2 regions of the Cytobacillus sp. QJM3NY_8 genome follow, and region 2 is predicted to be linked to the other one. Evidence: riboswitches for the same ligand, from Rfam matches in the RefSeq annotation. Region 2 holds a riboswitch; the other holds the start of a gene.
The links. Region 2 has a riboswitch for preQ1 ahead of queC (7-cyano-7-deazaguanine synthase QueC). Riboswitches for the same ligand answer to the same signal wherever they lie in the genome.
Positions count from the first base shown of each region.

Region 1 (14,793 bases), 1.6 Mb from region 2:
AACCATCGTGTCGATGATGGCCACACCTGATAAATCAATGAATAGATGTTCTACATCTTCTTTTGCACATTTTTTCGGAATTTCCTCCAGTAGGATTCGTGCACGTTCGGTGTCTATATTTCCGATAAGAGGGAGTACAGCTGTATGGTCTTTTATCGGAATAACAGGAGTTCCAAGTTCATTGATCAGACTTTGCTGGGCAACAAGCCTGTTGGTCGTTAATTGATAATACTTCTCTGAAAATTTATTAATGAGCTTATCAAAAGCCTTGTTAATAATTGTGCTCCATTTCAATACATCATCTGCTGTGACTTCAGACTTGTTTTCGTTAATGAACTTTTCAACAAAATGCCAATAGGTTTCCCGCACATTGCTTAAAGCTTCAAGCACTTGAAAAATGGGCGTATTAGAATCCACTCTGCTCTCCGCTACTGTAATGGCCCATTCTTCCATATTCTCGTTAAAAGTGTCCTCATCAATCAGAGCTGCTGAAACGGTGCGGTTGGTAAACGTATTTTGTTCTCTCAGGAGCTTCTCATAAGCAGAGTCTGCATCTGCAGAATAAATGGAACCTTTCTGTTTATCCCTTAAAGACAGCCACATATCTGTGATATTGATTGAATTCTCCTGAATGTAATCATAAAGAAGCCGATTTTTTGCATTCATTCATTTCACCTTGTCTCTTTCTATTTGTAAACAAACTGGTAAGTTCATTGTAGAATGAATTGTGGCTGATGAAAAGCAATACAACTTAGGCAGTTATTCACTTTACTGCCCATCAAAGTTTATCCCATTACAAATATTGATTAATTTCAGCTATACTTAGTTTGTACAGAAATGGCTGAATGTAATTTGAAAGGAGTTCTTATGAAATCACTTGTTCTTGCTGAAAAGCCCAGTGTTGCCCGTGAAATTGCACGGGTTCTGGGATGCCGGCAATCTCATAAAAGCTATATGGAAGGCGATAAATATATCGTGACATGGGCTCTTGGCCATCTAATCGAGTTAAAGATGCCTGAGCATTATGACACCAAATACAAAAACTGGAATCTGGAGGATCTGCCGATTATTCCTGATCAAATGGGCCTGAAGGTGATGAAGCAGACCAGCCACCAGTATAAAGCGATTGAGAACCTGGCAAAGCGGAAGGATATTAAAGAAATTATCATTGCTACTGATGCAGGACGCGAAGGGGAGCTTGTCGCACGCTGGATTTTGGAGAAAATCCGCTGGCGCAAGACAATCAAACGCTTATGGATATCTTCTGTAACGGACCGCGCCATCCGGGACGGCTTCCAAAACCTTAAGCCAGGAAAACAATTTGAAGATTTGTATGAATCCGCCGTCTGCCGGGCAGAGGCCGATTGGCTCATCGGCTTGAATGTCACAAGGGCCCTGACTACTAAATACAAGGATCCCCTATCCGCTGGACGGGTGCAGACACCGACACTGGCTCTCGTGATGGAAAGGGAAGCATTAATTCAAAAATTTGTTCCAAAAGAGTACTGGACGATTCGCGCTCAAATTGGCCCCCTGCAGGCTGACTGGGAGAAAAATGGTGAAAAGCGCATCTTTTCTAAAGAAGCAGCTGATGAAGTCCTTTCTAAAGTGAAGGGGCAAAAAGCAGTTATCCACTCCATTATCCGGAAGGAAAAAACAGAGCCGCAGCCGCTTCCTTATGATTTGACGGAGCTGCAGCGTGACGCCAATAAGCGTTACGGCTTCTCCGCCAAGAAAACATCGAATGTGCTGCAGAAACTTTATGAGCAGCATAAGCTTGTCACCTATCCGCGTACTGACTCGCGCTATTTGACAAAAGATATGGAAGCCACCATGATGGATCGCCTTCATGGCATTGCAGCTTCCTATAAGGACGAAGTGAAGCCGATCCTTGCGAATCAGGGCAAGGTCCTGGCAAAGCGAGTCTTTAATAATGAAAAAGTAACTGATCATCATGCAATTATTCCGACTGAAGAACGTGTACACCTCAGTGATTTGTCTGCTGATGAGCGGAAGCTGTACGAATTGATTCTGCGCAGATTTCTGGCCATTTTCCATAACCCTTATAAGTATGAAACCATCCATGCTTCGATAGAAGTTAACAGTGAGACATTCACTGCCAGGGAAACAGCAGTTATCGACCTGGGTTATCGCAAGGTTGAACGCAGCAGTGATGAAGAAACAGGAAAACAGAGCCTTAGGAACATCTCAAAAGGACAGAGCTTTACGGTACAAACGGCTGAATTGTCCGCCAAGCTTACTGAACCTCCTCTTCGCTATTCCGAAGCTGACATATTGACCCAGATGGAAAAATACAGCTTGGGAACACCTGCGACTAGAGCGGAAATCATTGAACGGCTCCTTGATACGGAAGCGATCGAAAGGCAAAATGGACGTCTGTTTCCGACTAAAAAGGGCAAACAGCTGATGGACCTGGTGAATGAAGATCTGAAATCACCGGAACTGACTGCTAAATGGGAACAGGAATTGGAGAAAATCGCACGCGGAAAAGCAGATCCCAAAGAGTTTTTGCAGAATATCCGCAAGCAGACACGGACATTGGTTTCAGAAATTAAAAAGAGCGATAAATCTTACCGTGCCCATAATCTCACGGGCTCAAAATGTCCAGAATGCGATTCCTTCCTAAAAGAAAGAAATACCAAGGACGGAAAAATACTTGTCTGTTCCAATCTTGATTGTAATTTCCGAAAGCGCAAAGATCCAAAGCTTTCAAACCGCCGCTGCCCTCAGTGCCGCAAAAAAATGGAAATCCACCAGGGCAAAGCAGGAGCCTACTTCCAGTGCCGGCCATGCAATGTGGTGGAAAAAGCACAGGACAAAAAGAAAGCCGTCAACAAACGGGAAGAGCGAAAACTTGTTCAGAAATACACCCAGAAGGAAGATTCCTTTGGAACAAGCCTTGGCGATTTGCTTAAGGCTGCCATGGAAGATAAGGATTAATATATAGCCCTGGCTGATGCCAGGGCTCTTTCTTTATGAACAGGCATACACAGCTTGTCCTCTCCATAGCATGTACTAATACTGAAAGGAGAGTGAAAAGATGTTAACCAGAGTGGCAGACCGTTTCTCCAAGCTTGTGGAAAGGTATCTCCCGGACGCCTTTGTCATTGCGGTATTAATGACTCTGTTTGTGTTTATTGCAGGGTTTTTCATGAAGCCTTCCGAACCTGTTGAGCTATTTAAATCCTTCGGTGACGGCTTCTGGGTGTATCTTGCTTTTACCATGCAAATGGTGCTCCTCCTAATGACAGGCATGGCGCTTGCTTCAGTTCCTTCTGTACAGCGTATACTTGAAAAGCTGTCCTCAAAAGCGAAGACAGCCAACCAGGCCTACGTGCTGACTTTTCTCGTTTCATCTGCTGCTTATTATATTAACTGGGGCCTTGCTGTTGTCGTTGGCGCCATTATTGCCCGTGAAGTTGGGAAAAGAAATCAGAACGCACACTTCCCCCTATTGGTGGCTGCAGCCTATGCACCAACTGCTCTTTATACGGCTGGTTTATCAAGCTCAATTGGTTTGACTGTTGCGACCAAGGGCCATTTTCTCGAGGAAGCGGCTGGCGTCATCCCCACTTCGGAGACCATTTTCCATCCTGGAACAATTGCGATTTTAATTGCTCTTGTAATGACTATGCCAATTTTCATTGTGCTGATGGCACCCAAAAAAGGCATTATCTCATACGTTCCCCCTAAGGCACCCAAGCAGGACGCTGAACAGAAGGAAGTTTTAAAAACTCCCGCCGGAAAGCTTGAAAGAACACCCTTTCTCGGCATCATTACCGGATTAATCGGGGTAATCTATGTCATATTTGAGTTTGTAAACGGGCGTGACCTTGACTTGAATATTATCAATATTGCCTTTTTATCGTTAGGCCTCATCCTTCATAAATCGCTCGTACAATACGCCAATGCTTTTAAAGAAGCGGGTTCTGCCATTTCTCCTATCATTCTGCAATTTCCATTTTACGCCGGGATTATCGCCGTTCTCGGCAGCTCCGGGTTAGCAGAGTCTATAATTAATGGGATGGCATCCATAGCAAGTAAAGACACCTTTGATATATTCACCTATTGGTCCGCCGGTCTCGTCAATATTCTTGCTCCTTCAGGCGGCGGGCAGTGGGCATTGCAGGGGCCGCTTCAAGTGCCTGCCGGTCTCCAGCTTGGTGTGGATCCTGCCATTACGGCTATGGCTGTAGGCTGGGGTGATGCCTGGACGAATCTGATCCAGCCTTTCTGGGCCCTTCCTATACTGAGTGTGGTTGGCCTTCATATTCGTCATATAATGGGCTACTGTGCATTACTGGCCATATGGGTTGGCATAGTTACTACGGTCTTGATGTTTTTTGTATATTGATTAAGAAAAGCCAAGCCTAATCAAGGCTTGGCTTTTTTGGAAAAAGTCTTCTTGTGTTTTTTTCAATTTTGGTAGTATGATAGCGTTATTCTGAGATTGAAGTTGGGGAAACAGCATGAAAATAAAAGATTGGGATAAGAATTTAAAAGTAAGGTTATTTGGGGAAGCGCTTATGAATATTACATTCTGGATGTTCTTCCCGTTTTTAACGATTTATTTCGCGGATGAATTCGGAAAAGACAAGGCTGGTTTATTGCTCATTTTTTCTCAGGTATTCTCCGTACTTGCCAACTTAATGGGCGGTTATACAGCTGACCGCTTTGGCCGCAAGAAAATGATGGTTCTCTCTGCATTTGGACAGGGACTTTCATTCATCATTTTTGGATTTGCCAGTTCACCCTGGCTGGATTCTCCGGTGCTTGGCTTTATCTGCTTTGCTTTTGTGGGAATATTCGGTTCATTTTATTGGCCGGCAAGCCAGGCAATGGTTGCAGATGTGGTCGAGGAAAAGGACAGAAGCCAGGTATTTGCTATTTTTTACACTTCAATTAATATTGCTGTTGTGGTGGGTCCCATTTTAGGAGCCATTTTCTATGTCCATTACCGTTTTCAGCTTCTTATGGCCGCCGGCATTATCTGTATCCTATTATCTTTCATCCTTTCCCGGTGGACAAGGGAAACATTGCCAATACAAATACTTGCAGAAAGCGGAAATAGTAAATGGCATGCAGTTTTATTAAAGCAAACGAAAGATTATGGCATTATCTTCAGGGACAAAACCTTTCTCCTTTTTATCATAGCAGGTGTTCTGGCTGCACAGACTTTTATGCAGCTTGATCTATTATTACCTGTCTATACAAATGAAGCTGTTCATAATCAGGCGCTTTTTAAATGGAATGACTGGTACTTTTCTGTTCAGGGAGAACAGGCTTTTGGCATTCTGCTGTCTGAGAACGGCTTCCTCGTAGCCTTATTTACCGTAGCCGTAACGAAAATGATGTTAAAGTACAAAGAAAGAAATGTCTTTATTTTATCATCTCTTACTTATGCAGCAGCCATCATCATGTTAGGGCAAACGCAATGGATATGGGGATTAATTCTGGCTATGGCCGTTTTCACTATGGGTGAATTAATGACAGCCGGCCTTCAGCAGAGCTATGTATCAAAAATTGCTCCAGATCATATGCGGGGTCAGTACTTTGCAGCTGCCTCCCTTCGATTTACAATCGGGAAAACCATTGCACCTATCTCCATTCCGCTTACAGTCTGGATCGGATATGACTGGACATTCTTTATACTGGCGCTGCTGGCTGTTGTAAGTGCGTTTTTGTATTGGCTGATGTTTGCTTTGCCTGAAAGAAATAATGCATTCCATGCCAAAAAGGAATCTGTATAAGGTTCCTTTTTAATTATGTCTCCGTCCATAGATGGAGACCCAAGGTTCTCGAGCACGAATTTCAATTCAATAGGTTTCTTTTTGCGAACAGAACAGCTACAATGAAAATGAAGATTCTGACAAAGGAGAATACATAATGAGTCATTTTCAAACGAATTTAGAGAAATACGCAGAGCTTGCCGTAAAAGTTGGTGTAAACGTACAAAAGGGACAGACGCTTGTAATTAACACAACGCTTGATGCAGCTGAACTGGTTCGTACAATTGTTAAAAAGGCCTATGAAGCAGGAGCTCATAACGTAGTTGTGAACTGGAGCGATGATGCGGTCACTCGCACAAAGTACGACTTGGCACCGGATGAGTCTTTCTCCGAATACCCTGAATGGCGTGCGAAGGAAGTCGAAGATTTAGCTGAAAAGGGTGCGGCATTCATGTCAATCGTTTCGGCAAGCCCTGATTTGCTGAAAGGCGTGAAATCAGAACGAATCTCAAGCTTCCAGAAAGCTGCAGGACAGGCGCTGGCAAAATACCGCAAATTCATCCAGTCCGATAAAGTAAGCTGGACAGTCATTGCAGCTCCATCTAAAGCCTGGGCAAACATGGTATTCCCTGACGCACCGGAAGAATCACGTGTGGATATGCTTTGGGAAGCTATATTCAAAGCAACTCGCGCTGATTTGGATAACCCGGTTGAAGCCTGGAAAAAGCATGATGAAACACTTCATGAAAAAGTGGATTATTTGAACAGCAAGCGATATCAGAAGCTTCATTATAAAGCTCCAGGTACAGACCTGACAATCGAGCTTCCAAAAGGCCACTTATGGGTGGGGGCAGGCAGCATAAATGAACAGGGACACGAATTCATGGCTAACATGCCAACTGAAGAAGTATTTACGGTACCTTACAAGACAGGTGTTAACGGCACGGTTTCCAGCACAAAACCTTTAAGCTATGGCGGAAATATCATCGACAAATTCAGCCTGACATTTGAAAACGGCCGTATTATCGATGTGAAGGCCGAAGAAGGCGAAGAGATTCTTAAGCAGCTTGTTGAGACAGATGAAGGCTCCCACTATCTTGGTGAAGTGGCTCTGGTTCCTTTCAACTCGCCAATTTCACAGTCCAACCTGCTTTTCTATAATACTTTATTTGATGAAAATGCTTCAAACCACCTTGCGATCGGCAGTGCGTATGCATTCTGCATTGAAGGCGGCAAGAAAATGTCCAGTGAAGAACTGGCTGAAAACGGCTTGAACGAAAGCTTAACACATGTTGACTTCATGATCGGCTCCGCTGAAATGGATATCGATGGAATTACTGAAGACGGCAACGCTGAACCCGTGTTCAGGAAAGGTGATTGGGCATTTTAAAGCGGAACCGCATTGCCCGGAACGCAGACTAAGTACGCCACGTCCTGTGGCAACGTCTGCATGACCCACATCCTGTGGGCCTCAAGCACAAGACGAGCCTCCCGGAAAGGCGTCCTTTGCCTTTTGGGTGGCTTGCCCGAAATGTGGAGGCGACTGCCCAGGGACGACAGGCATAAGACGGTTCCTGTAAGAAGGCGTTATTCCTTCTGAAAGGAAATGGCTTATGACCCCGAGTCCCTAGGAGCCGGAGCTAGACAAGCTTGTGACCCTGAGGGGGTAGGCTGCTTGCGCTAGACGGTTCTTGAAGTTCAAAGTATAATACTTTGTTATTTTACAAAAAAATCATGCGGTCAATGTGCCGCATGGTTTTTTGTTTTCATCAATACTATTTCACTAACGTTTCCTTCTAAATCAGAAATGAATTCGATGGAATATTTATCTGCCAGGTAGGTGGAAATGGTTTTACCTGACAGCACCTCTTCCCTTACTTCAAGAGGAGTGCCAAACATAGCAGTAATCTCGTCAATGAAAGTTCTCACCCGCTGTCCAGGAATAGAAATTGCGGTTACATTTCCGGTTTCCCGTTCAAAATAATAGCTGATTTCAGGGTACATGACAAAAGGGCTTCCATTTTCAAACCCTTCCTTAATATAATTTGGATCTGACTTCTTAATTTCAGATATGTTTGTGCCAATTGGATAAGGGCTTCCGAGCGGAATTCCCTGTTTGGCTTTTTCAATGGCATCCACGCTGAGTGCCAGGTTTTTAAAAGGATAGTATAGGGCTTCCTCTTTTAACCACAGATTCATCCAGTCGATATCAGAATGATCTTCTTTGTTCAGCTCTATTCGGTCATGCAGGCTCATCGAAAGGGTTTCTTCATTAAATAGCCATGTTGAAATAACCCATCTATCATTCTTATTTTGGGCAGTTTGAAGATACTTCTGATTAATATTTTTTATTTTCGCTTTGGAGGAAGTGACCACTTCTTTTTCTGTATTGATTTTAAGCACTTCTCCATCTTTAATCGCCAGCAGCTGGCCCTTAACCGCATTTTCCCCCTTGGACTGAAAAATCGAAATGATGGTTTTATTCCTCATTTTCTGAGTGTAAACCTGCTCCTTCGAAGGGTTAAATGACAATTCAGCACTGTTATTCAAATCTTCCTGTCTATAAGCCTCTTTCGACCCTTTCTCAGCCAGGTAAACTGAGTAATGTCCTGTAAAATAAGAATCGCCTTTCTTCCCTTTCGCACTGTCCTCTTCCAGAATGGTTCTTCTTTCATCTTCAGCATATAGATAAACTGTATATTTCATTTTTCCATCTGTTGCGTCCACCTGGAATAGTGACTTGCCTTCAAGCCAAACAGTATCTTTTTTCTCTTTCCCGACCTCTTGTACAGCTGATGTATTCTGTTCAGCTTCCACTTTATCTTCTTTTTCAAATTTTATTTCTTCTGTATTTAAAGATGCATTTATTTCATTTGAACATCCTGCTATAACGGATGACAGCATGGCAATCATGATCATATTTATTAAATTTTTCATTATATTCTCCCTAATGTTATAAAAACATTTCCATTTAAAGTCAAATGTTACAATTACGTTTCAACTAATTAAGTGTAACAAATAGGGATCGTTTCTACAAACCTATCAATATGCTCATTTTTTTACAAAAACAAGGGTTTCCTCCCGTTTCCTTTATATATGACTCTTCTCCTGCTTTACTTACACGGTTGAATAAAACGCCATATGCCCTATTTATCAGCGTTTTACAGTAAGAGACAAGAGGCCCCGGAATAGTTTCCGGAGCCTAATGCTTATATTTCTGCTGGTGCCGATGCATGTTTTTCGGTCAATAGACTTACAGATACGTATGCAGCAAGTGACAAAGCAATAGGCAATACGACTGTATTCATGCCTAATGCATTTGGATAAAAAGTATGGAATAAAATATACGAAGCAGTTCCGGTTATCATCGAGGCCACAGCCCCATATCTATTTCCCTTAGCCCAATATAGGCCCAGCACAACTGGCCATATGAATGCTGCTTCCAGTCCCCCAAAAGAAAAGAGATTCAGCCAGATCAGCAAATCGGGCGGACTGAGAGCCATGATGCAAACCAGAATTCCAAGCAGGGCTGTAACCGCAAAACTCAGTTTCTTTATGGCAGCTTCTTTGGCATCAGGCTTAATGTAATTAATATAGACATCTTTCACAATCGCCGAGCTGACCAGGAGGAGCAGGGAATCCACTGTTGACATGATGGCAGCCATCGGTGCAGCCAGTACAATTCCCGCAAGCCATGGAGGAAGAACTTCCATGGCAATCAACGGCATAACTTTATCTCCCACTTCAATCCCCGGCAGAATAGGACGGGCAAATACGCCAATTAAATGCATGCCAAGCATGATAAAGCCGACTACTATTGTTCCGATTATAATGGCCCTGTGCATGGCTCTGGCATTTTTATATGACATGGCCCTCACTGCGACCTGAGGAAGGCCTACAACTCCAACTCCCACCAGAATCCAGAATGAGGATACATATAAAGGAGTCAATCCGCCATCAAAGCCAAACGGTGTAATCAGATTCGGATTTTCTGAAGACAGGTCGCTGATAATATTCGGTATTCCTCCACCTGCCACAATAACAGCAACCAGAAGGATCATGGTGCCGATGAACATGATTCCGCCTTGGACAGCATCCGTTACGGCAACAGCACGGAAGCCGCCGATAACCACGTAGACCATAACAGAAGCCGCAAAAATGAATAAAGCAGACAAATAGCTTAATCCTGTCAGTGACTCAATTAATCTTGCTCCGCCAACCCATTGGGCAGCCATGGCAGAAAAAAGGAAAATAATGATGCTGAGAGAGGATAGCCAGACAACCCATCTGCTGTTATATCGTTCTTTTAGAAAATCGATGAGCGTCACAGCATTATACTTTCTTGCTGTGATGGCAAACTTTTTCCCCAGCACCATGAGAACGAAATAACCTGTGACAACCTGTGACATCGCAAGCAGCACCCAGCCAAGCCCCTGTGTGTAAGCAACGCCGGGACCTCCAATGAAACTGCTGGCACTTCCGTAGGTTGCAATCATCGTCATAGCCAGAATAAAACCGCCAAGCTGCCTTCCCCCAAGAAAATAATCCTGCAGGAACGAACTCCCGGTATCAATCTTTCTGCTGGACCATAAGCCTACGAGAAAAATAATAATTAAAAAGATGAGAAGAGGAAAAATTACCTGCCAATTCATTCAGATTCTCCCCCTTCCCCGTTTTCTTCAAACGGCACTTCTTTAAACAGGAACTTAACAGCTGCAGTTACCAGAATCACCATTACGGCAAATCCTGCTGCGCAGCTCCAGAAAAACCAGGCAGGCAACCCCCAAATATATGTATACTCACCAGCAGGCCCAGACCCCATCCCATAGGCAAACCCATACCACCATACAAAATTGAAGAGCACCAGACCAATGCCAATCCACGCCTCTCTCTCTGCGATTTTAAAGTGCGGATCTTTTTTATGTATGCCTTTCTTCATTTTGTCCCCCTTCAGAGCTTTATTATAGTAACGTACCATAAAATACAGAATATTCCCTGAATATAATCCCACTTATGTATATTTTCTGCAACAAAAAAAGCAGATTGCTCTGCCTTTTTGATATTATTTTAAAATTTCACTTTAAGCAAGCTAGGATCTTAACGATTGTCAATTGTCTCCGGGTAAAGGTCATGGTTCATTAAACGGTATTCTGCCATTTTTTCATATTTCGTCCCCGGCTTGCCGTAGTTGCAATACGGATCAATGGAGATTCCGCCACGTGGCGTAAATTTGCCCCAAACCTCAATATAGCGCGGGTCCATTAATTCAATAAGGTCGTTCATAATGATGTTCATGCAGTCTTCATGGAAATCGCCATGATTTCTAAAGCTGAAAAGATATAGCTTTAATGACTTGCTCTCTACCATTTTCTGATCCGGAATATAGCTGATATAGATGGTCGCAAAATCTGGCTGTCCTGTTTTCGGGCAAAGACTCGTAAACTCAGGGCAATTAAACTTTACAAAATAATCGCGGTTTGGATGCTTATTGTCAAAAGCCTCCAGAATATCAGGCGAGTATTCAAAAAGATATTTTGTACCCTGATTTCCCAATAGCGTAATATCCGTTAATTCCTCATCTTTTCTTCCTGACATAAAAAAGCCTCCCTTTATACGATCCCGCTGATCCTAAGAAGAGGTCCAAAAAGTACAGCTTAAAAAATAAAAACCATATCCTCTTATGGATATGGTTGATTATTATAATCAAAGCCATAGTTTTTTATAGAGGGTGAAGCTATGAACCTCTCCCGCTCACACGGGAATATTCGAAATATAATTGTCATTGTTACTATAGAGAAAAAGCCTGTTTCTGTCAATAGGGGCTTCTTTATCTGGTTTTCATTTATTCTTCTATAGTATAATTACGTTAATTTTCTTAGAAAGGTGACATGTTATGTGGAATGAGTTTAAAAAATTTGCCCTGAAGGGAAATGTGCTTGATTTGGCTGTCGGGGTTGTTATCGGAGCTGCCTTCGGAAAGATTGTATCTTCTCTTGTAGATGATATCATCATGCCGCTTGTTGGATTGCTGATGGGCGGAGTAAACTTTACGAATCTGATGGTAAAAGTTGGAGGAGCTGAGGTCAAATACGGTTTATTCATACAGAATGTGGTTGATTTCTTCATCGTGGCATTCTCTATTTTCATCTTTATCAGGATTATCAACAATCGTTTTAAAAAGAAAGAAGAAGCAACACCTGCACCAGCTGTGGATAAAAACGTTGAGCTATTAACGGAGATAAGAGACCTTTTAAAAACCAATAAATGATGAAACTTATATAATAGTTCTGACGTATATACATATACAAATGATTTTAGGGGAGAAATGAAACAAATGTATGTACAGCAAACCGCAAATAATAGTTATTTGCCTTCTGTTTTACGGGCATTCGCCTTATCATTGGGTATTGCTTTTATCGGAACGATGGCGGGTGTTTTCGTCCCTCCAGCCCTGTTTTTGCCGCTCATGATTCTTGAACTCGGAATGCTGCTTTTCGCTTTCCTGCTTCGCCGCAAAAAGGCCATCGGGTATCCATTCCTTTATGTATTTACATTTATTTCAGGGATGACGACCTATCCGATTGTTGCCCATTACCTGGCTGCCATTGGCCCGAACCCCGTACTGGTCGCACTTGCAGCGACAACGGTTGTGTTTACAGGCCTGGCTGTATACGCTACGACAACCAAGCGGGATTTATCTTTTCTTGGCGGCATGCTGATGGCAGCATTGCTTGCCCTTATTGCAATCTCTATTTTCAGCATCTTCTGGCCGTTAAGCTCTAACGCGATGCTGGCATTCTCCTTCATCGGAGTGCTTGTATTCAGCGGATATGTGCTATTCGATTTCAACCGCATGAAGCATTATGGAGTTTCACCGGAAGAAGTGCCTTTAATGGCTCTTAACCTATACCTTGATTTTATTAACCTGTTCATTAATATTCTTCGTATTTTTGGAATTTTGGGGAGCAGGGACTAAACAGGAGTGCGAACTCCTGTTTTTTTATGTGCAAGCTTCATTTCTTTATTCCTTCAAAAAGATTAGGTATGATCAGAAGTAAATCCGAAAGGCGGGATAATAATGAATTATATTTTGGAAACCCAAAATCCTGATAAAAATATTACGCTTGAACAGGCCATTAATGGCCAATATACAATGGCTGTTTTCGTCCGCCATCTTGGCTGACCGGTGTGCAGAGAATATCTTGCGCAGTTGCGCGAGCGCATAAGTGAATTGGAAGCCAGAGGTTTTCAAGTTATTGTCATTGCTCCTTCTAAAGGAACATTCATCAATCAATTCCTTGAGCAATTCGGCCCGTTCCCTTTTCCAATCCTTGGCGATCCATCCCGGGAAGCTTATAGAGGAATGGGACATAAAACAATGCCAAAGTGGAAGCTCCTTTCAAAAGCAGCATTTGGATTTATAACAGGAAAAGTGAAGGGGTTTGTCCCTGATAATGAAAAACAGAAGGAATTTGTCACGAAATCCATGAAGACCCAGAATGTCTACATTCAAGGCGGGACATGGCTTTTCTCGCCACAGGGAAAGATTTTATGGAAGCATATTGATGAATCCCCTGAAAATCACGCAAAGATTGCTGATGTTTTAAAGAAAATGGACGAAGTGAAAGCTTGAAAGGCAGTCAATTACTTGGCTGCCTTTCGTTTTGTTAACTCCCATATTTCACGCAAAACCGGCATCTCTTCCATTTCCTTCTCCGTTACAAGATCCCATTGAATCCCGTTTGGTTTTGGATATGGCGTGTTGGTTTTGATCAGTTCCTTTTCAGTGGCAATCCAGTCGATAGTCAGATCATATGGATCCCTCGGGATATCTTCCTCTATCACCTGGGCGCTATTCACTGTTCCAATTACAGGGATTTCTGGATTTCCCAGCTCTCTGATTATCGCATATTCACGGTCGGCATAGCCCTCCCCTTTTCCGACACGCCGCCCATCCCGGTGAAGGCCCACTGATCCGGCAAAAAACAAATCAATTTTCGGCAATTCGGTGAGAGGAACTTCTTTACCATATGAGTGGATATGCTTAAGGCTCGCTACTTTTCGCTCCTCCCCGGCTGGGACCCATTCCGGCTTTACCATAATAAATCCTGCTTTCAGCCTTGGAGTTGGAACCAGCAATGTCTTTCCATCTTTCAAAATTTGTGCACGGACCGGCAGCTGCGGAGAATCAGGATTTACCTTAATTACCTTAGCCTCTTTATACTCAGGCATAGTAAAAACAAATGCAGCCGCTTTTTCAGCTCCTTTGAAATTGGGGATTCTATTTTTTAAAGGAAACGGAAAGCGTCCAAGCTTGTTTTCCTCGAGAAAATTCCATATGTACTCACGGATTTCTTTCTTCGTATTCATTGCGTTTCACTTCCTTTCTTTTATTTTATCCATAAGGGATAAAACTGAATAGAAAAAGAACTTCATTTTTTAAAAGAAATAGGTTTTAAGTCAAGATCTCGTGGTAAACAAATAATGCAAGGCCAATAACAAAACAGAAGGGACTGGTTGACGATGAAAAGCGTAACAGCGACTTCAAGGTTCGTCATTGGCATTGCAAGAAACCAGGGAGGGTTTGCAGAGCGTACGAAAGGCACTCTCGTCTATAACCGATATATTTAAAATCGGTTCGGCCCTATGCAAATCATAATCCTCAGGTTGTCCGTCATCGGACTTAAAAAAGGTGCAGACCAATCGGTTTGCATCTTTTTTAATGCCTTAAATCCCCTAAAACCCCTCTTCTTTTCTCCCTATCTGCTAAAAAAATTCCTGATCATTGTTTAGACATGTATTTTTTTCACCATAATGGCAAATAAAAGGAGGTTTCTAGATAAATGTCTGAACATGAACAAAAACAAGAATCAACCATGTCCCGGAGGAGATTCATCCGTAATTCCGGGTTAGTTGCCGGCGGTTTGGTAGGAGGCGGCATTCTTGGCGGCTTAATTGGCGCAAACATGAATAAAGACGGTACAGCAACGGAAGAGAATGCCCATACAAACGGGCATGATCAGGTTGCCTATCAGCAGTCACC
Region 1 is NZ_CM149681.1:1,046,757-1,061,549, reverse strand. It holds gene AC0VZ9_RS05625 (STAS domain-containing protein) at 1-666, opposite strand, end outside; gene AC0VZ9_RS05620 (DNA topoisomerase III) at 868-2,961, shown strand; gene AC0VZ9_RS05615 (short-chain fatty acid transporter) at 3,062-4,375, shown strand; gene AC0VZ9_RS05610 (MDR family MFS transporter) at 4,491-5,771, shown strand; gene AC0VZ9_RS05605 (aminopeptidase) at 5,908-7,140, shown strand; gene AC0VZ9_RS05600 (hypothetical protein) at 7,491-8,687, opposite strand; gene panF (sodium/pantothenate symporter) at 8,960-10,402, opposite strand; gene AC0VZ9_RS05590 (YhdT family protein) at 10,399-10,689, opposite strand; gene queF (preQ(1) synthase) at 10,848-11,345, opposite strand; PreQ1 riboswitch class I at 11,456-11,501, opposite strand; gene mscL (large conductance mechanosensitive channel protein MscL) at 11,644-12,018, shown strand; gene AC0VZ9_RS05575 (Bax inhibitor-1/YccA family protein) at 12,085-12,726, shown strand; gene AC0VZ9_RS05570 (AhpC/TSA family protein) at 12,937-13,383, shown strand; gene AC0VZ9_RS05565 (5-formyltetrahydrofolate cyclo-ligase) at 13,395-14,120, opposite strand; gene AC0VZ9_RS05560 (gluconate 2-dehydrogenase subunit 3 family protein) at 14,594-14,793, shown strand, end outside.
Region 1: it holds a riboswitch for preQ1, as region 2 does, so the genes downstream of both, queF (preQ(1) synthase) here and queC (7-cyano-7-deazaguanine synthase QueC) in region 2, are expected to answer to the same signal.

Region 2 (14,793 bases):
ATATCAGCATTTGGAGCTGACAGCATTGGCACTGGTGAACCTGGTTCAGTCACATCAATGATTGGACATGATTTAGGATTACGCTGGCAGAAGAGCAGAAATTCAAAGGCCAGCTCCTTTGGCAATATAGCCAGATTAGCTTGAATAAAGCCATTAGCCATTCCTGCAGTTGGATCATCCCAATCCTTTACACGGATTAATTTGCGCGCCTCTTCGGGATTCAATTGAGAAGGGGTGATCATATGAAAATCTCCTTTCATGCTTATTTAAATAGCTCGGGGATACCATTGATTAATGAATAAACCCCCATGTAAGACATGGCTATCACGATAATGACTCCGAAAATCGTCATCCAAAGGGGATGTTTATAATCACCGACAATTTTGGTTTTATAGGCAGCAATCAGCATTACACCTAGTGCAATCGGCAGGATAAGCCCGTTTAATGAACCAACTAAAACCAATATTTTTACCGGTTTTCCAATCAAAACAAAAACAAATGTAGAAATGGCGATAAAACCGACAATGACCCATTTATGATATTTCTCGACAGCAGGGCTCAATGTCCGAATGAATGAGACCGATGTATAAGCTGCACCGACAACAGAAGTTATGGCAGCTGCCCACATAACTACTCCAAACATCTTATATCCAATATTCCCCGCTGCCAGCTGGAAGACAGAAGCAGGAGGGTTGGATGGATCGAGTGCAAGGCCCTGTGAAACCACACCCAGTGCGGCAAGGAACAGGAAGATACGCATAATGGAAGCAATCCCGATTGCACTGACAGAGCTCTTTGTGACTTCCGGCAGAGCTTCTTTTCCTTTGACTCCAGCATCAATTAAACGATGCCCGCCAGCGAAGGTAATATAACCGCCAACCGTTCCGCCGACTAGTGTAATAATGGCCAGAATATCAATTTTATCCGGCACGAACGTTTTGACAACAGCTTCACCAACAGGAGGCTGTGCAGTAAACATTACATAAAGAGTTAATCCAATCATGACAAATCCTAAAATCTGTGTGAAACGGTCCATTAATCTGCCCGCTTCTTTTACAAGAAAGATGCCGATTGCCAAAATTCCGCTTAGAAGGGCGCCCAATTCAGGGGATATACCGAAAATAACATTTGTACCTAACCCGGCACCGGCAATATTCCCAATATTAAAAGCAAGACCGCCCATGACAATCAGGGCAGCAAGGAAATATCCCAGTCCCGGAAGGACATCGTTGGCAATATCCTGTGCGCGCTTTTCAGAAACGGCTATGATTCGCCAGATATTCATCTGTGCCCCAATATCGATAATAATAGAAATTAAAATTACAAATCCAAAACTCGCAAGCAGGGTTTCTGTAAATACTGTCGTTTGTGTCAGAAAGCCTGGTCCAATGGCAGAAGTGGCCATAAGGAATGCGGCACCCAGCAAAAGACTGGCATTAGATTGCTTTTTCATTCATTTTCCCCCAATAATTCTATTTGTGGTTATCTTTCGTGCTTCTTTTACCTTGCATCAGCACTATTTGTAATGATTGAGTTCCATTCGCGCTAGAGTATTCTTCTTCAACAGAACTATTCCCGACAATCGCCCCTAAAAGCCTGCACGCTATTTTTTAAAACCTCATATGCACTATTTCAACCCGATGAGAACATCGGAATCCCCGCAAGATAAATAAGTCTCCTTAAAGGGGCACCAACTTTTCACTACTTCCACGAATATCGGTTTTATTTCAAAAACTCGCTGATTTTCGCTACCTGGATTCCTGCTTCATTCAGTGCCTTCGGAATATATTGGGCAAATTCAAGTGCGCTTTCCCCGTCACCATGGATGCATATCGTATTGGCCTCAATGGAAACGTCAGTACCCTGGACAGAATGAACCTTTCCTTCCTTGACCATGCGGATTACCTGATTTACAGCTTCGCTATGATCTGTAATAAGTGCATTGTGTTCCCTTCTTGAAGTAAGAGTTCCATCCTCCTGGTACGTGCGGTCTGAGAACACCTCATTTGCAGAGCGGAGTCCAATTTTCCTGCCGGCTTTTACTAATTCGCTTCCTGAGAGCCCGAAAAGAATCAGTTCAGGATCCACTTTATAAACCGCTTCTGCGATTGCTTCTGATAATGGTGCGCTTTTTGAGGCCATGTTGAATAATGCACCGTGCGGTTTTACATGCTGAAGCTTTCCGCCTTCAGATTTAACAAAGGCATACAAAGCACCAATTTGATAGACCACTAAGTCATAAGCTTCCTGAGGGGTTATGTTTATATCCCTCCGGCCGAATCCATGCAGATCCTGGAGTCCCGGATGGACACCCAGGCCAACATTCTTCTCAAGTGCCATCTTAACTGTTTTTCGCATGGTCGCAGGGTCGCCGGCATGAAAGCCGCATGCAATATTGGCAGAAGTAATATAATCAAGTATTTCCTCATCGCTCCCCATCTTGTATGAACCAAAGCTTTCTCCCATATCACAATTAATGTCTACAATGTGCATCTTAATTTCCTCCTCTTGTTTTTAAAAATATGCCTTGCTTTAATTCCCTTAATTTCATTTCTCTATTAATTAATAACTGCTGCGCCTGTTCATTTGATATTTCTGCAAAACTTAAGGAGTCTCCGGGTTTGGCCTGCGCCAGAAGGGGGAGGTCGACAGCAGCAACCTGTCCAATTTTTGGATAACCTCCAGTTGTTTGCCGGTCAGCCAGCAATACAATCGGATTTCCATCCGGAGGAACTTGAATGGAACCAAAATTTACGGCTTCAGATATTTGCTCAGCATGTTCTGACAGCGAAAGAGCAGGGCCTTTCAGTCTATATCCCATCCTGTCCGATTGTGAGGTAACTTCAAAGGCATGTTTGAAAAGCTGAACCTGGCTTGCTTCGGAAAATAAATCAAATTGGCGGCCCCTTGTTATTCTGATTTCTGGATTTGCCGCTGTGTCCGGTATGAGTTCTGATGCAATACCCCAGTCGTTTTCAACAAAAGTCCTATCAAGAATCTGTTTTGTCAAATACTCCGTTATTTTCAATGATTGGAGAGAAGGTTTGCCGGTTTCCAGCAGGTCTCCTGACTTTAATGCTCTGCCTTTATAACCGCCAATTCCTGCACGCAGGTAGGTGGATTTGCTGTTCATTACATCAGGTACGGCAAATCCGCCCGCAGCAGCCAGATAGGCTCGGCACCCTTTACGGCACCGGCCGAATTTAAGTTCACTGCCTTTTTTCACAAAAACGGATCTCCATGTCCGAACAGGCTGGCCATTGATGGAAGGGGAAAGGTCACCGCCGCAAATCGAAATGAGGGTATCTTTTTCAAATGTTAAAATTGGACCCATCATCGTTATTTCTAAAACAGGATCATTTTCTTCGTTTCCAGCCAGCAGATTGGCCATCCGGTGTGAAAATGGGTCCATGGCCCCGCTGGAAATCACGCCAAACTTTTGATAGCCGGTTCTCCCCAGGTCCTGAATGCTAGAAAGGAGTCCAGGCTTTAAAACGTTAATCATTGTTCCGTCTCCTCCCAATGATGGTATTCTTCCAGACTGATTGGCTTGAATTTGATTTGGTCGCCTGCTTTAAGTAGGGTAGGGGAGTCATCCGTCGGCCGAAACAATTTAACAGGAGTACGCCCAATCAGCTGCCAGCCGCCTGGCGTCTCGATGGGGTAAATACCCGTCTGCATCCCGGCAATCCCCACTGTTCTCTCAGGAATCTTTAGACGCGGCGTATCCCGTCTTGGTGCGGCAATTTGTTCTGACATTCCGCCAATAAAAGGGAATCCTGGTGCAAATCCAATCATATAGACCAGGTAGCTGCCTGAGGAGTGAATTTCAATAACTTCTTCGGGGGTAATCCCATTATGCTCTGCCACAAAATCAAGATCCGGCCCAAATTCTCCTCCATAGCATACCGGGATTTCAACAATTTCAGGTTCCGGCATATTATTTTCCGTCATCTCTTCAATAAGCGGTTTAATCAGTGAACACACGAAATTAAACGGGAGCTGGCCATTTGAAAGCTGATAGGCCTTAAATGGATTATAAAAAATGGTTACAGTTGTGTAAGCAGGTATGTATTCAATCATCCATTCGGGAGGGTACTTTTCAAGAAAGGCAGTCAGCGACTGAACTTTCTGATGAGTTTCCTTGCTGATTTCTTTCCCAAGCTCAACAAGAACAGCATCATCCCCTAATGGGTGAAGGGTGTATCTCATCATTTCACCAGCTTTCGCAGTAAATTTGTTTGTACTGAGGAATAAAATATTATTTGGTAATAATAAATCTTCATTTTTATTCAAAAGAATTTCATTCATTATTCTTTCTGAAAAAAGGGAAAATCATGTCTTCTAATGCTTGAATGAAAAACATTTATTAGTAATGTTATATATTTATGCAATGTCCTTAGCAGAAGAATATAATATTATATAATAGACTGAAAATTCTATTTGTGCAAATTATTCTGCTAGAAGGCGTACCAATATCTTCAAAGTTTAGTTTGTCCATCATTTTGGGAATAGAGGAGGTACATCACCATTTAGGGAGAGATCATATTGGAAGCAGATTTAGAAATGAACTTATCAGAAAGATTTGAGGCTGCCTTTAACCGTATTCACAAAGCCTTAAAACAATCTGCTAAAAACGCCAGAACAGATAGATTTTATAAACTTATAGAAATACAGAAAAATCATTCGCTGATTCGATTATATGAAGATGATTTGCATCAGTTTGCCAAGCTGCGAAATGCCATTGTCCATGAAAAAATAGACCTTGATTATTATATTGCGGAGCCTCATCTCGAGACGGTAGAAAAGATTGAAAGGATTGCCGGCCATTTTGAAAAGCCAAAAACCGCACTTTCCATAGCTGCAACTCCGGTATTTTATTTTTATGAAGATGGCAAGCTAACGGATGTACTGGCCATAATTAATAAATTTTCACACTCCCAATTCCCCATTTACTCGAGAAAAGAGGAATACTCATGGCTATTAACTTCGGCAGATATCGTGAAATGGATGGCAGAGCACTTTACAGAAGAAACAATCCAGTTGAAAAAGGTGAGAATTAAAGAGCTTTTCAGCAAGAAATCAAAGAATCAAATCTCGTTTGCAGGCAAACATACATCTATCTTTGAATTAGAGGATATGTTTGAGGACTGCCGAAATAAAAATGAAAAGCTTGAAGGGATCATAGTTACCGAGAACGGAAAGCCGACTGAAAAACCAAAAGGCATCATAACAGCGTGGGACCTCCTGGAAGCCGATTCAGAAAATTAAAACGCAAAAAAGGTGCAAGCAATAGCTGCACCTTTTTTGCCGGTTCCGATTATTGCAGCAGTCCCAGACGCATCAGAGTAGACCTATCCTGAATATTCATTCCTGCAGACCTTCTTATAAATGTCCCTTTTTTTGCAATGCCAAAGGAATAGCGTGAAGTCGATGTAAACCTGATCATGGCTTCAGTCCCTCCTTATGAAATTGGCGCTGCATTATTACTTTCCCGCGATTTTGAATAATAAAACTTTTTTACTGTATAAATTTAAGCCTTCTAAAAAGCCAATAAAGATGATAATATAAACTGATAGTTCAATAGCTAAATCCGTGTACACGGTAGAGGTTCTAGCTACCCTCTTTAAAAAACTAAGGAAAACAGGTCTGCTTTCTTAGTGGTCCTGTTTTTCTATTTAAAGGAGAATTTTTATATGAAAAATGATAAAGCACTCGTTGTGTTCAGTGGCGGTCAGGATAGTACAACTTGCTTATTCTGGGCAAAGGAACGTTTTGAAGAAGTGGAAGCCGTCACTTTTAATTATAATCAGCGTCATAAGCTGGAGATCGAATGTGCACAGCAAATAGCAAAAGAACTGGGGATCAGGCACCACATTCTAGATATGTCCCTATTGAATCAGCTGGCACCAAATGCACTAACCCGTGATGAGATTAAAGTAAAGGATGGGGAGGAAGGCGGGCTTCCATCCACATTTGTGCCTGGGAGAAACCTTTTATTCCTGTCATTTGCTGGTGTGCTGGCCAGTCAGATTAATGCAAAGCATATTATAACCGGGGTGTGTGAAACAGATTTCAGCGGCTACCCAGACTGCAGGGATATTTTTATAAAATCATTGAATGTCACCCTTAATCTATCAATGGATGAACAGTTTGTGATCCATACACCATTAATGTGGCTCAACAAAGCAGAGACATGGAAGCTGGCAGATGAATTAAATGCCCTTGATTATGTGCGTGAGAAAACACTGACATGCTATAACGGAATTCCGGCTGATGGCTGCGGTGAGTGTCCAGCATGCCATTTAAGGAAAAATGGCCTTGAAGAATACCTCAAGGAAAAGGAGGAGCTTTAAGCCATGTACGGTTTCAGGATTGTTGATAAACTGCAGAAGATAAATGAGGATATCAAACCCGATCAGCTGAAATACCACCATAAGCGTGTAATGGTCAGCAAGGAATTCACTTTTGATTCAGCCCATCATCTGCATTGCTATGAAGGCAAATGCAAAAACCTGCATGGGCACACCTACAAGGTGATTTTTGGCATAAGCGGATTCGTGGATGACAGAGGATTAATGATTGATTTCGGCGACATTAAAAAAATTTGGAAAAACGAAATTGAAATATTCCTTGACCACAAGTATCTGAATGAAACGCTGCCGCCAATGAATACGACAGCAGAGAATATGGTTGTCTGGATTTATGAAAAAATGGCACAAAGCCTCCAAAACAGAAAAGAGCAATATGTTGGTGCAAGAGTAGAATTTGTGCGCCTTTTTGAAACTCCTACAAGCTATGCGGAAGCAAGAAGGGAGTGGATGGAGGTTGAGTAAGATTCCTGTTCTCGAAATATTCGGACCAACCATTCAGGGTGAAGGAATGGTGATCGGCCAGAAAACGATGTTCGTCCGTACAGCAGGCTGTGATTATTCATGCAGCTGGTGTGATTCATCCTTTACCTGGGATGGAAGTGCGAAAGACAGCATCCGCCAAATGGAACCGGATGAAATTTGGAAAGAGCTTAAAGAGCTGGGTGGGGATGGATTTTCCTTTGTGACCATATCCGGGGGTAATCCTGCACTTTTAAAAAATTTGAGTGAACTCATTTCTTTGCTCAAAGCAGAAAAAATTAAGATCTGCCTGGAAACACAGGGGAGCCGCTGGCAGGATTGGTTTTATGAAATTGATGAACTGACCCTATCCCCAAAACCGCCGAGCTCAGGCATGAAAACAGACTTCGATGTGCTCGGTTATATTGTGAATAATCTTCAGACCAAAAGAAAGGCAGAGCAGCAGGTCTCACTGAAGATTGTTGTTTTTGATGATAAGGATTATGAATATGCTAAAAACATTCATAAGCGCTATCCCGGTGTTCCGTTTAATCTGCAGGTGGGAAATGATGACACTGTTACAGCTGACGACCGAAATTTATTGCAGAAACTGCTTGACAAATATGATTGGCTCATTGAAAAAACGATACATGACAATGATTTGACAGATGTTAAAGTACTTCCGCAGCTGCATACATATGTATGGGGCAATAAGCGGGGAGTGTAGTATCTGCTAATCCCGCACCAATTGGTGCGGTTTTTTTTGTAAAGGATGTTCAACAATTTATGACAGATTCCGAGAAATTTATGATATTATACGTTTGAACTTAACAATACATAAGTGCTGTAAATTTCTATAGATAGGGAGAGTTAGATGACAGATAACACCATTATTCGATTTAATTCCGTTACAAAAAGATATGATAATGATCCGCCAGTTTTAAAAAATGTCAGCTTTGAAATTGAGCGCGGGAAGTTCTATACCCTTTTAGGGCCATCGGGCTGCGGGAAAACGACCATATTGCGATTGATTGCCGGATTTACTGAACCTTCCGAAGGGGACATTTATTTTAATGGGCGAATAATAAATAATGTTCCAGCCAACAAAAGGCAAGTAAACACCGTTTTTCAGGATTACGCTCTATTTCCGCATTTGAATGTGTATGAAAATATTGCATTCGGTTTAAAAATCAAAAAAATGAAGAATGCCGATATTGAGAGGAAAGTAAAGGAAGCGCTAAGATTTGTAAACCTTGAAGGCTACGAAAATCGTGAAATCAAAGAAATGTCAGGTGGACAGCGCCAGCGTGTTGCCATCGCGCGTGCCATTGTCAATGAACCAGAGGTTATTCTCCTTGATGAACCTTTATCCGCACTTGATTTAAAGCTGCGGACCGAAATGCAATATGAGCTGAGGGAACTGCAGAGAAATCTGGGCATTACGTTTATTTTCGTCACACATGACCAGGAAGAAGCATTAGCCATGTCAGATGAAATTTTCGTACTTAACAGCGGAAGCATCGAGCAAAGCGGAACTCCTACTGATATTTATGATGAGCCGATCAATCGTTTTGTAGCAGATTTTATTGGGGAATCAAATATCGTTGCTGGAACGATGATCCAAGACTATCTGGTGAAGTTTGCCGGCAAATTATTTGAGTGTGTTGATGGGGGCTTTGAGCCAAACGAAGATGTTGAGATCGTCATCCGCCCTGAAGACCTGGCTATTACCGCACCGGAAGATGGGAAACTGAAGGTACAAGTTGACTCGCAGCTCTTTAGGGGAGTCCATTATGAAATCAGCTGCTATGACAGCGATGGCAATGAGTGGCTGGTCCATTCAACGAAAAAGGCGACAGTCGGGGATCAAATTGGCCTTCATTTCGATCCCGAAGCAATACACGTCATGAGGCACGGGGAAACAGAAGAGGAATTTGATAAGCGTCTTGAAGCTTATGAAGAGGAAAGCCATGAGAACTAATTCCCGCAACTTTTATTTAATTCCTTATGTCCTTTGGATTGCTCTCTTTGTAGTAGCGCCATTGCTTCTTGTTCTGTATTATTCGTTTTTTGATATTGAAGGGCACTTCACTTTGGAGAATTATAGAAAGTTCTTTACACCCGTTTATTTAAAAATGACTTTAAGCTCCTTTTGGTATGCCTTTTTAATAACGTTATTTTCATTGCTGATCGCTTATCCGACAGCTTATTTGCTTACTAAGACGAAACATAAGCAGCTGTGGCTCTTATTAATTATACTGCCATCGTGGATTAATTTGCTTTTAAAAGCCTATGCATTCCTGGGTATCTTTGGAACATATGGTGCAGCGAATAGCTTTTTGGATGCAATGGGAATAGGGGGCAGGCAAATTCTGTTCACTGATTTCAGCTTTATCTTTGTGTCAGTATACATCTTTCTTCCTTTCATGATTTTGCCGATATTTAATTCTCTGAATGAACTGAATCCAACCCTTCTTGATGCCAGCAATGATTTAGGCGGGTCTTCCTGGGTAACATTTAAACGCGTAATTTTTCCTTTGACACTTGATGGCGTGAAATCGGGATGCCAGATCGTCTTTATCCCTGCACTGTCATTATTCATGCTGACAAGGCTGATTGCAGGAAACCGTGTCATCACTCTTGGAACAGCTATTGAACAGCATTTCCTTGTGACACAGGACTGGGGAATGGGCTCGACCATTGCCGTATTTCTGATTATCGCAATGGTGTTCATTATGGTGCTGACAGGCAGAAGAAAGCGGGGGATCCTATAATGAAAAAGAACAGGAAATGGCCGGCGATTTATTTGGCACTTATCTTTATCATCCTGTACGCCCCGATCTTTTACTTGATATTTTATTCATTCAACAGCGGAGGGACCATGTATCAATTCGAAGGTTTCACCCTGGATTGGTATCGGGAGCTGTTTGCTGATGCCCGATTACTCATCATTGTCCTTAACACCATTATTATTGCCCTTTTATCTGCAGCGATTTCGACCATTATTGGAGTGGCTGGAGGACTAGCCATTGCCTATGCTAGAAAACGCAGAGTGAAAAATACGCTCCTGTCACTGAATAATGTGCTGATTGTCAGTCCGGATGTCATTATAGGCGCCTCGTTTTTGATTCTGTTTACAATGATCGGACTTAAGCTTGGATTTGTATCTGTTTTGCTTGCTCACATAGCCTTTAGTGTACCGATTGTTGTGCTGATGGTTTTGCCTAAAATAGAAGAAATGAGCACGTCCATGATTTATGCAGCCATGGATCTTGGGGCAAGCAGATTCGATGTGCTGACCAAAGTCATTCTCCCTTATATTACTCCTGGAATTTTCGCTGGCTTTTTTATGGCCCTGACGTATTCCCTGGATGATTTTGCGGTAACTTTCTTTGTTACAGGCAACGGCTTTACCACTTTGTCTGTTGAGATTTATTCACTGGCAAGACGGGGAGTTTCTTTAAATATTAATGCTTTATCTGCTTTGCTTTTCCTATTTACAATCATTCTGGTAATAGGCTATTACTTTATTACGAAACGAAATGATAAGCCGAATGGAATGGGGGTAAGGCAATGAAGAAGCTTGTTCAGGCACTCGCCGCCGTATTAATTGTTTCATTTGCCTTATTGTACATCGCTTCAGGGCTGAATTCCTCCCAGGGCTACACAAGCGGAAATACTTTGACCATTTTTAATTGGGGCGACTATATAGATGCAGACTTGGTGGACAAATTCGAACAGGAAACAGGCATAAAAGTCATCTATGAGACATTCGATTCCAATGAAGCGATGATGACGAAAATTGAACAGGGCGGCACAGCTTATGATATTGCTGTTCCATCTGAATATGCGATTGAAAAAATGAATGAGGAAGACCTGCTTTTGCCGGTTGATCATTCAAAAATTCCGAACCTGAAATATATCGATCAGCGTTTTATGGACCTGCCTTTTGATCCCGGGAATGAATATTCAATTCCCTATTTCTGGGGTACTGTCGGAATTCTTTATAACACCGATATTTTAGGAGATAAAAAAATCACAAGCTGGAATGATTTATGGGACCCTGAATTAAAGAACCAGATCCTGCTGATAGATGGGGCAAGGGAAGTAATGGGCATGGGTCTCAACAGTCTCCATTATTCGCTGAATGACAAAAATAGAGACCATTTGGTCGAAGCTAAACAAATGCTCGATAGTCTTACTCCTAACATTAAAGCCATTGTCGGTGATGAAATCAGAATGCTGATGGAAAATGATGAAGCCGGCATTGGGGTGGTCTGGTCCGGCACGGCTCAGGAACTCATGTGGGAGAAGGATAATCTGGAATATGTACTTCCGGAAGAAGGCTCCAATCTTTGGTTTGATAATATGGTCATCCCTAAGACTGCCAAAAACCCGGAAGCAGCCCACCAGTTTATGAATTTCATCCTTGACCCGGAAAATGCGGCACAAAATACAGAATACGTTGGATATTCAACGCCGAATAAAGAAGCGCTGAAATATATGGACGAAGAAACAATTTCAGATGAACGATTCTATCCGGATGAAGAAATGACAGCTCGGCTGGAGGTTTATGAGAACCTGGGAAAAAGAATGCTTGCTTATTATAACGAGCTTTTCCTTGAATTTAAAATGCATAAAAAATAAAGTTCTGCCAGGATCAATTCCTGGCAGTTTTTGCATTGGAACTGTTTTAAATAATCAGGGAATGCTAGCCCAAAGGAGGATGGAAAATGAAAATATTCATCAGTATATTTTTATTGATTTTTTCATTCGCAAGTATAGGGAATTCCATAAGTGCTGCCCCGCTAAAACCTGAATTGGCGATTGTCATTGACGATCTGGGAAACAACATGAAGGGAACAGCAGAAATGATGGAGCTTCCGGTGACCTTAACAGTTGCCATCATGCCTTTCATGCCAACGACAAAAGAAGATGCAGAACTGGCAAGTGAAAATGGACATGAAGTGATCGTTCATATGCCAATGGAGCCGAAAAGAGGAAAGAGGAGCTGGCTTGGTCCGGGGGCAATCACAACAGATTTAACTGATGAAGAAATCCGCAGCAGGGTAGAGAGTGCCATCAAAGAAGTGCCGCATGCGGTCGGGATGAATCACCATATGGGTTCAAGAGCCACTGAGAATGAGCGGGTCATGAGAATTGTCCTTAAAGTATGCAAAGAACACGGATTATTTTATCTTGACAGCAAAACAACCGGCAAAAGCGTCGTCGGCAAACTGGCAAAAGAAATCGGTGTACCATACGTAGAAAACAATATTTTCTTCGATGACATATACACTACTGCCCATATTACAAAACAGGCTGACAGACTTGCAGAAAAACTGGTGAAAAATGAACGCATTATCGCAATTGGCCATGTCGGCATCACAGGTACAAAGATGGTTAATGTGCTTAAAGAGTATATACCTGTTTATAAAGAGAAAGCAGAAATAGTGCCGCTCTCAGAACTGATTCCAGGCTATGAACTTATTGACGAAGGTCCTTGAACTAAAGCGGAAGCTCCTTGATCAGGATAAACGTCAACTAAAAACCGCCACGTCCTGTGGCGAACGTTGAAGCCGGCACATCCTGTGCAAGTCCGACAGGCATATGACGAATCACGCAGGAAACCTTCCAAAGCAGCTTTGGTCGGGCGATGTATTCGATGACGAAGCGTTCCTTGTCCTGATTTCTGGAGTGATTTGGCTTATGACCCGAGGGGCTAGGCGCTGGAGGTAGATGCAATCTTTCCACAGAGTGATTCACACAGTTCCATTTTATAATTTACTATAAATAAAAGCTGCAAGCCTGGTGTGGTTTGCAGCTTTGTTCATGGTGTGTAATAAAACGGTGTAATGGTTAAATACGGCTTAAATCCTAAAAGGTGGCCGCCCACATTCCGGTCTGGTTAGTCCCGCAACGAAGCGATGTTAGAAGAGGTGGGCGACCGTGAATATAGTATATGCAGTGATGCAAAAAGGATGCAGCAAAACTTCACTGAATACAGGAAGGTTTTGTATGATCTTACTGAACTTGTGTGGCATGGGTGTCCGGCACCTTTTTAAAAGAGATACATCATTGTAACAATGATAAGGGTTAGAATGACCGAGAAAAAAGATGCCTGAGATGTTAATGGATTTTGCTGTTGAAATGGACAGAGAAGGTGCATTTATTTCTTTTGAGAAAAGGGAGCAGGCATGGAAAACGTTTTATCACAAGCTTAAGGAATTGAAAAAAGGTGAAGCATCCTCATTAAAAGAAATTGCCAATCGGGTCTGCTGCAAAAGAATTGGAAAATGCAATACTCTCTGAATAAAAATATCCATCCACTGCAAAACATAACATTGTCAGAACTGTAAAAAGTGCGGCAATGTTTTTTTTCATTTACTCATGATTTTGTCCCGGTTGTTAGGGGTATGTAAATATTAAATCAACAGGAAGGGGTGAATTGCATGCTTTGGACTATAGCAGGTATTTTGCTTGTATTATGGATACTCGGATTAATATTTAAAGTAGCAGGAGGCATCATTCATATACTGCTGGTAATAGCAGCGATCATCTTTGTTGTAAACTTTATAAGAGGCCGTGCATCCGGCAGAGGATAAATGAAAAAAGCCTTCAGATTTTGGAGGCTTTTTTTAAAGTTAATGTATTTGATCCATCACGATTAAGCTACCCTGTGCTGGCGATCATTTATTTTCGGAAAGATTCCCATTCAGGGAATATGGAGTTAACGCTCATTCATATGCTGACCTTCAGACATGTTCTGGAAAGAAGGCTGCCGTATCTCTTCAGGCGAGTAATATAGAGGCAGCGAAATAGTAAAGCTGGTTCCTTTATTCTGTGTGCTCTCTATTAAATATTTTCCTTTCAAACGATTGATGATGTCAAAAGATATCATTAACCCTAAGCCGGTTCCTTTTGTTTTCGTTGAGTAATAGGGCTGACCGAGCATTTGAAGCTTTTCTTTCGACATTCCGACACCTTCATCTTTAATTTGTATATCTGCTGTAGTATTTCTTTTGAATGCTGAAACCTCTAGAATACCGCCATCAGGCATGGCTTCTATACTATTTTTCATTAAGTTTATAAATAATTGCTTTATTTCATTCGGATTACCCATGATAAAAATGCCTTCAAAAATACTTGTCCTTATTTCAACCTTTGTCATCAGTCCATATGGCCGCATAAAATCAGCCACCTCCAATAATAATCCGGAAAGTGAAACTTTACTGGCAACAGAAGTTTCCGGGCGTGCAAGTGAGAGGAAATCACTAATAATATGATTGGTTCTGTCCAGCTCTTCCAAAGAAACTTTAATAAATGTCTTTTGATCTGCAGTCAGGTTTTTTTCATTTTTAAGCATTTGCAGAAAACCTCTTACAGTAGTCATTGGATTCCTAATTTCATGGGCGACTGACGCAGCCAGCTGACTGATCGCATTGATTTTTTCGGCATTTCTCAGTTTTTCCATCATATTTTCCTGAAGCAGATTCATTTCAATCAAATAGATGATTATAGAAAGCGTCATAATGGAAACTGCTGAAAACAATAGTAAGTATACAGCGTCTTCGTTTATATCCTTTTGGAGGAAAAAAACATACCTGGTTATCGTAATGGGAAGATAAAATACAACTGCTATACTGAGTTTTTGCCTAAATGTACATTTTTTATAGAATTTTGACGCATAGAAAAAGAGCACAGAAATTATTGTGTAATTTACAAGCGCAATCCAAATATCTCCTGGTGAAAAAAAGACCTTAAAAGAAATCAATGCAAAAATAGTCAGGAAGCCTGCAAGGGGCTTAATGTAAAAATAGGCGACAAAAACAGGAATAAATTTCAAGTCAAAAAACTGACCGCCTGCAATTTCCACAGGAAAAGTCATAGTGAGGAAAAGTGCTAAAAAAAGAACAGATAAAAGCGGGGCAGAAGTCTTCCAGTAATCCCCCCGATAAGA
Region 2 is NZ_CM149681.1:2,613,005-2,627,797, reverse strand. It holds gene AC0VZ9_RS13670 (putative hydro-lyase) at 1-242, opposite strand, end outside; gene AC0VZ9_RS13665 (NRAMP family divalent metal transporter) at 263-1,453, opposite strand; gene AC0VZ9_RS13660 (LamB/YcsF family protein) at 1,723-2,493, opposite strand; gene AC0VZ9_RS13655 (5-oxoprolinase subunit C family protein) at 2,495-3,505, opposite strand; gene pxpB (5-oxoprolinase subunit PxpB) at 3,502-4,212, opposite strand; gene AC0VZ9_RS13645 (CBS domain-containing protein) at 4,549-5,271, shown strand; gene AC0VZ9_RS13640 (hypothetical protein) at 5,321-5,449, opposite strand; PreQ1 riboswitch class I at 5,602-5,644, shown strand; gene queC (7-cyano-7-deazaguanine synthase QueC) at 5,697-6,356, shown strand; gene queD (6-carboxytetrahydropterin synthase QueD) at 6,360-6,836, shown strand; gene queE (7-carboxy-7-deazaguanine synthase QueE) at 6,829-7,560, shown strand; gene AC0VZ9_RS13620 (ABC transporter ATP-binding protein) at 7,708-8,814, shown strand; gene AC0VZ9_RS13615 (ABC transporter permease) at 8,804-9,607, shown strand; gene AC0VZ9_RS13610 (ABC transporter permease) at 9,607-10,410, shown strand; gene AC0VZ9_RS13605 (ABC transporter substrate-binding protein) at 10,407-11,480, shown strand; gene AC0VZ9_RS13600 (divergent polysaccharide deacetylase family protein) at 11,567-12,340, shown strand; gene AC0VZ9_RS13595 (hypothetical protein) at 12,951-13,145, shown strand; gene AC0VZ9_RS13590 (lmo0937 family membrane protein) at 13,286-13,438, shown strand; gene AC0VZ9_RS13585 (ATP-binding protein) at 13,564-14,793, opposite strand, start outside.